Halioglobus japonicus: one gene and its partner. The protein of the gene in region 1 interacts with the protein of each later gene in a pairwise test. Links are inferred from orthologs where the notes say so. Each region holds a gene or a part of one and is shown on either strand. Other genes may lie near its edges.

Region 1 (7,599 bases):
CGGCGAGTTCGCTGCCAGTATGCCGGAGTACTGTGGCGTTATTTCGGTGAATCCGACCACGCGTGCACGCCTGGAGCGGGTTCGCGCGGAAGAGGAGTGCTTCGACATGTCGATTCTCGAGCGGGCGGTGACGAACGCCAGCCGCACGCGCATCGATCGGCTCGCCGAGGAAGAACTGGAGCGCACCGAGGTTGAGGTGTTGTCCGTACCGTTGGCTGAAAGCGTCATCATCGATATTCGCCACCCGGACGAGGAAGAGCTCGCGCCGCTGGCTGTCCATGTACCGGTGGAGAAGATCCCGTTTTACGAGCTGCACAGCAAGGGCGATAGCCTTCATCCGGACAAGACCTACATGCTGTACTGTGGCAAGGGCGTCATGAGTCGCCTGCATGCCAGCCATCTGGTGGAATCAGGGTGTTTGAACGTCAAGGTTTACGCCCCGTAAAACTACCAGCATTTATTGGCGGCGCTGGTGTATAATCCGCCGCCGATTTCCTAGCTGATTCCCCCTCTGCAGGGCCAAGCGACACAAACACGTGCGCTGCGGTCGCTGAAGTGCGGGCTAAAGGTGAGACCCTTGAGAGATAAACTACGTAATATCGCGATCATTGCCCACGTTGACCACGGTAAAACCACCCTGGTGGATTGCCTATTGCAGCAATCAGGCACCCTGGACCGCCGCAATGAAGGCGCTGAGCGCATCATGGACTCCAATGACCAGGAGAAAGAGCGCGGTATTACCATTCTGGCCAAAAATACGGCCATTGAGTGGAACGACTACCACATCAATATTGTGGACACTCCCGGGCACGCCGACTTTGGCGGCGAAGTTGAGCGGGTGCTGTCTATGGTGGACTCCGTTTTGCTGCTCGTGGACGCCGTTGATGGCCCCATGCCGCAGACCCGCTTTGTGACATCCAAAGCATTTGAGCAGGGCCTGAATCCGATTGTGGTCGTCAACAAGGTTGACCGCCCCGGCGCGCGCCCCGACTGGGTGATCGATCAGGTGTTCGACCTGTTTGACCGCCTCGGTGCCACCGAAGAGCAGCTCGACTTCCCAGTGATCTATGCCTCTGCCATCGAAGGTATTGCGGGCCTGGATCACGAGGACATGTCGGCTGATATGCAGCCTCTGTTCGAGACCATTGTTGAAAAGGTACCTTCACCGGAAGTCGATACCGAGGGCCCCCTGCAGATGCAGATCAGTGCCCTGGACTACTCCAGCTACGTCGGCGTTATCGGCGTGGGCCGCATTACCCGCGGCAAGCTGACCCCCAACACCCAGGTGGTAATCGCCGGTGCTGACGGTGAGTATCGCAAGGGCAAGGTGCTGCAGGTGATGGGTTACCTGGGCCTGGAGCGGGTCGATGTCGACAGCGCTGAAGCGGGCGATATCGTCTGTATTACCGGTATCGATGGCCTCAATATCTCTGACACCCTGTGTGATCAGGACGCGGTTGAGGCTCTGCCTGCGCTGACCGTGGATGAGCCCACTGTGAGCATGACCTTCCAGGTGAACGATTCACCTTTCGCCGGAAAGGAAGGCAAGTACGTCACTTCGCGCAACATCAAGGAGCGCCTTGATCGCGAGTTGATTCACAACGTTGCCCTGCGTGTCGAGCAGGGTGACAGCCCCGATAAGTTCAAGGTATCCGGCCGCGGCGAACTGCACCTGTCGGTACTGATTGAATCCATGCGCCGCGAAGGCTTTGAGATGGGCGTATCCCGCCCTGAAGTGATTCAGAAAGAAATCGACGGCGAGTTGCAGGAGCCCTACGAGCAGTTGGTCATCGACTGTGAAGAGGAGCACCAGGGCTCACTGATGGAAGAGCTGGGCCTGCGCCGCGCGGAGCTCGAAAACATGGTTCCGGACGGCAAGGGTCGAGTGCGGCTGGAATTTATAATCCCGGCGCGCGGCCTGATTGGCTTCCGCTCCCAGTTCCTGACTATGACCTCCGGCAGCGGCATCATGACCCACGTGTTCGATCACTATGGGCCGGTGAAGAATGCCGAGATCATCCACCGCACCAATGGTGTTCTCGTGTCCATGGTGAAGGGTAAGACCCTGGCCTATGGCCTGTTCAACCTGCAGGACCGCGGTCGCCTGTTCATCGATCCCAATATCGAGGTATATGAAGGCCAGATTGTTGGCTTGCACAGCCGCAGCAATGACCTGGTGGTTAACCCCACCAAGGCCAAGCAGCTGACCAACGTGCGCGCATCCGGTTCTGACGAAGCCCTTACCCTTACCCCGCCTGTTAAGCACACTCTGGAGCAGGCGCTGGAATTCATCGAAGACGATGAGCTGGTGGAAGTGACGCCTGAGAGTATTCGCCTGCGCAAGAAGCTGTTGCAGGAGCACGAGCGCAAGCGCGCCTCTCGCGGCTGATCCGCTTGAAAGCCCTGCTACAGCGTGTGTCCACGGCCAAGGTCGAGGTCGGCGGTGAGACAGTAGGCGAAATCGGGGCCGGGCTACTGGTGTTGCTCGGCCTCGACAAAGGCGACGACGAGGCCAAGGCCCAGCGTCTGCTGGATAAGCTGCTCGGCTATCGGGTGTTTGCAGACGATGAAGGCCGCATGAACCGCTCGGTGGCAGATACCGGTGGAGGGATATTACTCGTCTCCCAGTTCACACTCTCCGCCGATACACGCAAGGGTACCCGCCCGAGCTTTTCCTCGGCCATGCCGCCGGCAGAGGCTGAAGGCCTCTATAACCTGACGCTGCAGATGCTGCGGGACAAGCATGCCGACGTGGCGGCCGGTTCCTTTGGGGCCGATATGCAGGTGAGCCTTACCAACGACGGACCGGTCACGTTCCTGCTGGAGCTTTGAACACCATTTCCAGGTGCGGGATACCGTCGAGGATGTACTCCTCTCCCTCGGTGTAAAACTCAAAGGCGTTATAAAACTTCTCCAGGTGGGCCTGGGCGTGCATGCGGATATTGTGACCGGGCCAGCGGGCCAGATTGTGCTCGACCCCGCGGCGTACCAGCTCACGCCCGAGATTCCGCCCCCGGGCGGCCGGGGCCACCACAATCCGACCGATGGTGCTCTCGGTTTCCTGCAGGCCAGGGGGCAGGCAGCGCTCGTAGGCCAGCAGCTCATCCCCCTCCCACAAGCTGATATGCATGGCCTCCTGGTCCAGGCCGTCGACATCCAGGTAAATACTGGTCTGCTCCACGGCAAACACTTCCTGCCGCAGTTTCAGAATCTCGTAGAGTTGCCGGGTATTGAGCTCGTCAAAGCCCACAGTCTGCCAGTCGGGGGTCACGTTCGTATCCATTGCAATAGTCGCCCGGTGAAGTTCTCGCCGCGCTGAGAAGTTGCTACTATAGGCCTCATCGCGTGGCAGGCATAGCCCGGTCACCTTAGAACAACACAATATCCGGGGTATACCACGCCCCCTCCGCAAGAGGTTATTAGATGCTGGCGAAAGCAGAGCTCTCCCAGGATTTCACCATTCTCGGCCGTCAGTACAAGCAGTTGGTCGCCGCCTTACTCGAAGCGGTGAATATGCCGGGCATTCCTATGGAAGTGGGCCCGACTGACCGCGGCAACTTCCGCGGATTCGACGGCAACCAGTTCTATGTCATCGAGCGCGGTTCGCTCACCGCTCGCTATCAGGGCAAGCTGATTTACGTGATGGAACAGGGCGAAATTCTCCTCCCGGATATCGCTGGCAACCAGGAAGAAGAGGCCGCGGTGTACTTTGGCAGTGACGCCGGTGCCCGTCTGACGGCCTACTCCGCCCTCGAGTTCATGCGCCAGGTGTTTGAAGACCCGGCGGCCATCCGGCTGTGGACACGCCTGCTGATTACCTACTCTGGATTGATGCTGAGAATCACCTCAGGCAGCGTCGAAGCCGACGCCGGTGCGACACCGGGTTTCGAGATTTATGAGCCGGGTGAAATCATTATTCGCCAGGGCGATCGTGCCGACTATGTATTCAACATGTCTGTCGGTACGGCAGAAGTCATCGTCGACGATGTGCCGGTAGGGCGGATTGTCGACGGTGAAATATTTGGCGCCATGGCGGCGCTGACTCAAGCAGACCGCAGTGCCACCGTGCGGGCCAAAACGACCTGTTCAGTGGTGAAAGTACCCAAAGAGCAATTCACGGAGCTGATTCAGCGCAACCCGGCCACTATTCACAGCCTCCTGATCGATATGGCCAACTCCATCGTTAATCTCAACGAGCAGTTGGTCGGATTACGGGGCTGACCCATCGCCCGCAGCGCGGGCGAACCCAAGCAACAAACGGAACATCATGTCAGACATAATAGAAATCGACGACGACGGCATCGAACAGGTGTCGCTCAAGAGCTATACCGAGAAGGCCTACCTGGATTACTCCATGTATGTGATTCTCGACCGGGCCTTGCCCCATGTGGGCGATGGCCTGAAACCGGTACAGCGGCGCATCGTCTACGCCATGAGCGAGCTGGGCCTGAAGGCCTCGGCGAAATTCAAGAAGTCAGCCCGCACCGTGGGCGACGTTATCGGTAAATTCCATCCCCACGGAGACAGCGCTGCCTATGAGGCCATGGTGCTCATGGCGCAGGACTTCAGTTACCGCTACCCGCTGGTAGATGGCCAGGGTAACTGGGGCTCGCCGGACGATCCCAAGTCCTTTGCGGCCATGCGCTATACCGAATCGCGCCTCACCGCCTATGCCGATGTTCTGCTGGGCGAACTGGGCCAGGGCACCGTCGACTGGGTTCCCAACTTTGACGGCACCCTCGAGGAACCCTCGGTGTTGCCGGCCCAGGTGCCGAATGTGCTGCTCAATGGCACCACCGGCATCGCTGTAGGTATGGCGACCGATGTGCCTCCGCACAACCTTAATGAAGTAGTCTCTGCCACCGTACACCTGCTGGAAAATCCCAAGGCCACTGTCAGTGAGCTGTGCGAATTCGTGCAGGCACCGGACTTCCCCACCGAAGCGGAAATCATAACGCCTCGTGAAGATATTCTGGCCATGTACGAGAGCGGTCGCGGTGCGTTAAAAATGCGTGCCCGCTGGGAGAAGGAAGACGGCGACATTGTCGTCAGTGCCCTGCCGCATCAGGTGTCCGGTTCCAAGGTGCTGGAGCAGATTGCCCAGCAAATGCAGGCCAAGAAGCTGCCCATGGTGGCTGACTTGCGCGATGAATCCGACCACGAGAACCCCACGCGCCTGGTGATTGTGCCGCGCTCTAATCGGGTGGACATTGAAGGGGTGATGAATCACCTGTTTGCCACCACGGATCTGGAGCGCAGCTACCGGGTCAATCTGAATGTGATTGGCATCGATGGTCGTCCCGGGGTAAAAGGCCTGGACCGTATCCTCAAGGAGTGGCTGTCTTTCCGCACCGACACGGTTCGCCGCCGGCTCGAATTCCGCCTCGAGAAAGTGCTGCGTCGCCTGCACATTCTGGAAGGCTATCTGGTGGCCTTCCTAAACATTGACGAAGTCATCCACATTATTCGCACCGAGGAAAAGCCCAAGCAGGCCCTGATGGATCGCTTTGGCATCAGCGACATCCAGGCAGAAGCCATCCTCGAACTGAAGCTGCGCAACCTCGCCAAGCTCGAGGAAATGAAAATTCGCGGCGAGCAGGATGAGCTCGAAAAAGAGCGCGATAACCTCGAGAAGATTCTCGGCAGCGCGGCGCGCCTCAAGACGCTGATTAAGAAAGAACTGCTGGCCGTGGCAGAACAATACGGTGATGACCGTCGCTCGCCGCTGGTAACCCGCGACGAGGCCAAGGCCTTCAGCGAACTGGAGCTGATGAGCTCCGACCCGATTACCGTGGTTATGTCGCAAATGGGCTGGATTCGTGCGGCGAAGGGTCATGAAATCGACCCGACCACACTCTCCTACAAGTCTGGCGACGGCTACAAGATGTCGGTGCGAGGCCGCAGTAACCAGCCCACCGTCATACTGGATTCCACCGGCCGGGCCTATACCGTCCCGTCCCACAATCTACCCTCGGCCCGAGGCCAGGGCGAACCGGTGACCGGGCGCATTAACCCACCGTCCGGTGCCACGTTCGAGGGCATGATGACCGGCGGTGACGAACAGCTGTATCTGCTCGCTTCCGACGCGGGCTATGGCTTTGTCGGCAAGCTCAGCGATCTTCAGACCAAGAACAAGGCCGGTAAAGCCGCCCTGTCTCTGCCCAAAGGTGGCAAGGTCATGCAACCGGCTGCCATTGGTGAGACTGAGGGTGCCTGGGTGGCCGCAGTGTCCAATGAGGGCCGCCTGCTGGTGTTCCCGTTGGCCGATCTGCCGCAGATGGCACGCGGCAAGGGCAACAAGATCATTGGTATTCCGCCGGCCCGGGTACAGGCCCGTGAGGAATGGGTGGTCTCGGTGCAGGTGTTGAGGGCAGGCGATACGCTGGTGGTTCACGCCGGCAAACGTCACCACAAGCTGAAGTTCTCTGACCTCGAGCACTACCGAGGTGAGCGCGGGCGGCGCGGTAACAAGCTGCCGCGTGGGTTCCAGAAGGTGGATGCCATGGTGGTTGAGGGCTGACCCCCCCAATTGCGGGTAGGCTTTGGCTACCCGCGCCAGGGCTGGGCTGAAAGCCCTCCGCCGTCTCCACAAATCATAAGCACGACCTGATGGTGCGAAAACCCTTTCAGCCCAGCCCCGGCGCTCGATTCCGTTATCACCAGGAGTGACAGTTTTGGATATCCCAGTTGAGAACTGAGTCGAGGTTTGGAAGTCGGTTGAAGCTTCCTGAAATCGTCGAGAGGCATGGATGCCGCACGCCGAAGCGCGCCATGGATGGCCTTGCAGCGGTTTCAGGAAGCTTCAACCGACTTCCAGACCGGATTGCAGGAGCACTACAACAAGGCAGGATTGAGCAGTCGCTTCAGAATGAGTTGTAGCTGCCGCTCGAGCAGATCGTCATAAGGCCCAGCAAACCCTTCCACCATCGTGTAGTCCATGACCTCAGTTGCCTGCTGCTGAATGCGGCCCGCAACGTCAGTATCTTCACACACCGCCGGTGACAGCAGAATTTTTGGGGCTTGCTGGCGCAGACCTGCTGCAGTTCATCCAGGGTCGATTGCATATACAGCCCCGGGTAGATGTCCTTGTGGTCGCCCACGCCCAGCTCGCTCAGGGATGCGGCGATGGAAATATTCAGGGACAGTGGCATGTGTTTTTCGAGCTCCGCGGCCACCGCGTGTATCAGCCAGGCGCAGGAGGCGGCGCGGAAAGGAGCGCTGCCCGCATTGCCCCGGCCCGAGAAATACACTGCCAGGGCAAACTGGCGGGTGACCTGGATTTCGCCGCCGTAAAAGCCTGCCGAGGCATAGACGACCTGATGGAGGCGATCCGTATAGCGGTGCAGAGATTGTTCGTCGAGGGTATCCACATAGGCCATCAGGCTGTCCAGCTGCAGATACAACACCGCCGTAGTGCGGTAGTTCTCGTCGCTGGCCACCGGCTCGCTGTTGGTGCGCAGCAATTCCATGGGCAGGTCGTCCACCCGGCGCGCGAGGAGGTCCAGCTCATTGGTATTGGGTGGAGTGGGGCCCTGGCCTTCCAGGGCAATCTGTTTGGACAGTGACGATACCCGGGCGCCGACACGCTTGCCCAGGTGC
Region 2 (2,963 bases), 1.6 Mb from region 1 along the record:
CGTTTCTTATCAAGTTCATGCGCACCTACAACCCGGCGCTGGAGAAAACCCTGGAACAGTGGGGTGTGTTGGCCCTTCCCAAGCACTATGAGCGCGAACGGCGTTTTACCAATCTGTATCGCCAGCACGATCATTTGCGCAGTTTCAGTGACGAAGAGTTTGAGCGCTACATCGAGTACATGGAAAGTTCGTCCAATCTTGTGCTCGAGGTGATGACCCGTGAGAAAGCGGCAAATACGCCCCGGCGTAAGACTCGCCGCAGCAGCGCATCGACAACCAAAAAGGCACCTGCTAAGAAAGCCGCCAAGTCGGACACCGCAAAATCGCCTGCACCCAAGCGCAAGCGCGCCGCCCGAAAACCCAAGAAGGACTGAACATGACCAGTGAATGGTTTGCCACCTGCCCCAAAGGGCTGGAGGGCTTGCTTGCTGCAGAATTACAAACCCTCGGAGCAGAGAGCAGCCGCGAGACCGTCGCCGGCGTGTATTTTTTAGGGCCGCAGGCAATGGGTTACCGGGCCTGCCTCTGGTCGCGCCTGGCCAATAAGGTGTTGCGCCCGCTGGCCAGTTTCGAGGTCAAAGACGGCGATCAACTCTATACGCAGTTGAAGGGTTTCGATTGGTCGCGCGTGCTCAGTGCCCGCAATAGCATTGCCATCGATTTTTCGGGGACCAATCGCAGTATTCGCAACACCCAGTTTGGCGCTCAGCGCTGTAAGGATGCGGTGGTCGACTGGTTCAAGGAAAACGGTGGCCATCGCCCCGCGGTTGACCGCCGCAGTCCTGACGTTCGCCTCAATGTGCGGCTGGGTCGCGGCAAAGTGGCGCTGGCTATCGATTACTCCGGAGCTAGCCTGCATCAACGCGGCTACCGGCAGCAGCAGGGTGCAGCACCGCTTAAGGAAAACCTGGCAGCTGCGATCTTGTTGCGAGCCGACTGGCCCGGTGCCGCCGCCCGCGGCGGAGCGTTAATCGATCCCATGTGTGGCTCTGCCACGCTGTTGCTGGAAGGCGCGATGATGGCCGCGGATATAGCGCCCGGCCTGGGCCGCAAGCGTTTTGGCTTTGAGAAACTGCCGGAGCACAATGACACGCAGTGGCGCGCGATTCTCGCTGATGCGCGGGGTAGGGCCGAGCGGGGTAGGGCAGCGCAATTGCCCGAGATCCGCGGCTACGATGCCGACCCCAAGGTCATTCGTCGCGCCCAGGAAAATATTGCCCAGTTAGGCATGGAGAAAGTTGTCCGGGTTGCGGTGAAACCGCTGGCCGAGCAGAAGAAGCCCACCCATAAGCCACTGCCTTATGGGCTGTTGGTCTGCAACCCGCCCTACGGTGAGCGGCTGGGTGAAAAACGCAGTCTTGTGCACTTGTACAGTCAGCTTGGTCAACTCATGAGCCGTGAGTTCGCGGGCTGGGATGCAGCGGTGTTCACGTCTGATCTCGAGCTCGGACGAGCCATTGGGCTGCGCTCCCACAAGCGCTACGCACTTTATAACGGTGCCCTCGAAGCGCACTTGCTGCTGTTTCAGTTAACCGACAATCACTACCGTGAAGTGGCCGCTACCGCGCGCGAGCCTGCTGCTCAGGAAACATCGGCGCAACCGCTGGAACTCACCGAGGGTGCGACCATGTTTGCGAACCGCATTCGCAAGAATCAGCGGCGTTTAAAGAGCTGGCTCAAGCGTGAGCAGGTGCAGTGTTATCGCCTCTATGACGCGGACATGCCGGAGTATGCGGTAGCGGTGGATATTTACGGCGACCACGCCCACGTCGCCGAGTATCAGGCCCCGAAAGGAATTGACCCACAGGCTGCGAGCCAGCGGCTGGACGAAGTGAAACTTGCATTGCCAGAGGCGCTGGGCCTGCCCGCCGAGCGGATCGTGTTCAAGCAGCGCCAGCGTCAACGGGGTTTGTCCCAATACGAAAAACAGGATGCGGCAGGCGAGTTCCTCACGGTCACAGAGGGGCAGGCCCGTCTCCTCGTCAATCTGCGCGATTACCTCGACACCGGGGTGTTTCTGGATCATCGTCCACTGCGATTGCGCATTGGCCGGGAAGCCCGCAGCAAGCACTTCCTGAACCTGTTCTGCTATACCGGCACAGCGTCGGTTCACGCTGCCCTTGGCGGTGCGCACAGTACGACCAGTGTCGACATGTCAAAGACCTACCTTGGATGGCTTAAGCGCAACCTCGCCAGTAACGGCCTCGGAGACGCCACTAATCGCGTGGAGCAGGGCGACTGCCAGGCCTGGCTTGCCCGGTGCCAGCGTCAATATGACTTGATTCTGCTCGACCCGCCTTCGTTCTCGAACTCCAAGCGTATGGAAGGTACATTTGACGTGCAGCGCGATCAGGTAGCGTTGGTGGAAGCGGCTATGCGTGTGCTGGCCCCGGGGGGCACGCTGTATTTTTCCAATAACCGACGCGGTTTCAAGCTCGACCCGGACCTTGAGGCCAGCTATCAATGCGAGGATATCTCTGCCAAGACGCTCGATCCTGACTTTCAGCGCAACCCCAAGATCCATCGTTGCTGGCAGATTCAGCACGCCTGAAGCGCGTAAAAGCGTCGCGCGAGAGACAACGTTGCTCGCCGAGTTGGCGAGCGCGTTTTATGAAACCAATGAGAAAATATGGCCTCTCATGTAAGGGGTTACTTACGCTTGGCGCTGAACAATATCCACACAACGCGTGTAGGGTCTATATTTGTAGCGTTTCGTGACAACAGTGCGAAAAAAACACTATAAAAAAACGCTAAGTGATTGATTCTTGAAAATATTGTCTAATTCGACGTTTTGATCCCGACGCCGCCCAGCGAGGCTGGACGGAGTCACCGGGCGTCAGGAAACCGTACTATCCCCAAAGTTATCCACAGGGTGACCGATGGGTAACTAGGTAGGTTCGGCCAGTTGCAGGAGTTGCTTGCCCTGATTCTGGCCCGCGTACAGGCGTTGCAGGGTGGCAGGG

The links.
Region 2: the proteins of typA (region 1) and rlmKL interact in binary tests that used the Escherichia coli proteins (3 or more experiments, as listed by UniProt). The link is inferred for Halioglobus japonicus from one-to-one orthologs.

Annotation. Positions count from the first base shown.
Region 1 is NZ_CP019450.1:770,287-777,885, forward strand. The notes cover bases 1-2,983. They hold typA (translational GTPase TypA), read left to right. Parts: upstream 1-577; coding sequence 578-2,389; downstream 2,390-2,983. Other genes in these bases: thiI (tRNA uracil 4-sulfurtransferase ThiI), read left to right, coding at 1-445; dtd (D-aminoacyl-tRNA deacylase), read left to right, coding at 2,395-2,832; BST95_RS03720 (GNAT family N-acetyltransferase), read right to left, coding at 2,810-2,983. In the rest of the region: more of BST95_RS03720, read right to left, coding at 2,984-3,283; BST95_RS03725 (cyclic nucleotide-binding domain-containing protein), read left to right, coding at 3,424-4,221; parC (DNA topoisomerase IV subunit A), read left to right, coding at 4,268-6,520; BST95_RS03735 (hypothetical protein), read right to left, coding at 6,864-7,599. UniProt on the Escherichia coli protein: A 50S ribosomal subunit assembly protein with GTPase and nucleotide-independent chaperone activity, required for 50S subunit assembly at low temperatures, may also play a role in translation.
Region 2 is NZ_CP019450.1:2,330,366-2,333,328, forward strand. It holds rlmKL (bifunctional 23S rRNA (guanine(2069)-N(7))-methyltransferase RlmK/23S rRNA (guanine(2445)-N(2))-methyltransferase RlmL), read left to right. Parts: upstream 1-376; coding sequence 377-2,551; downstream 2,552-2,963. Other genes in the region: BST95_RS10990 (helix-turn-helix domain-containing protein), read left to right, coding at 1-374; BST95_RS11000 (NADP-dependent oxidoreductase), read right to left, coding at 2,888-2,963. UniProt on the Escherichia coli protein: Specifically methylates the guanine in position 2445 (m2G2445) and the guanine in position 2069 (m7G2069) of 23S rRNA. Methylation occurs before assembly of 23S rRNA into 50S subunits.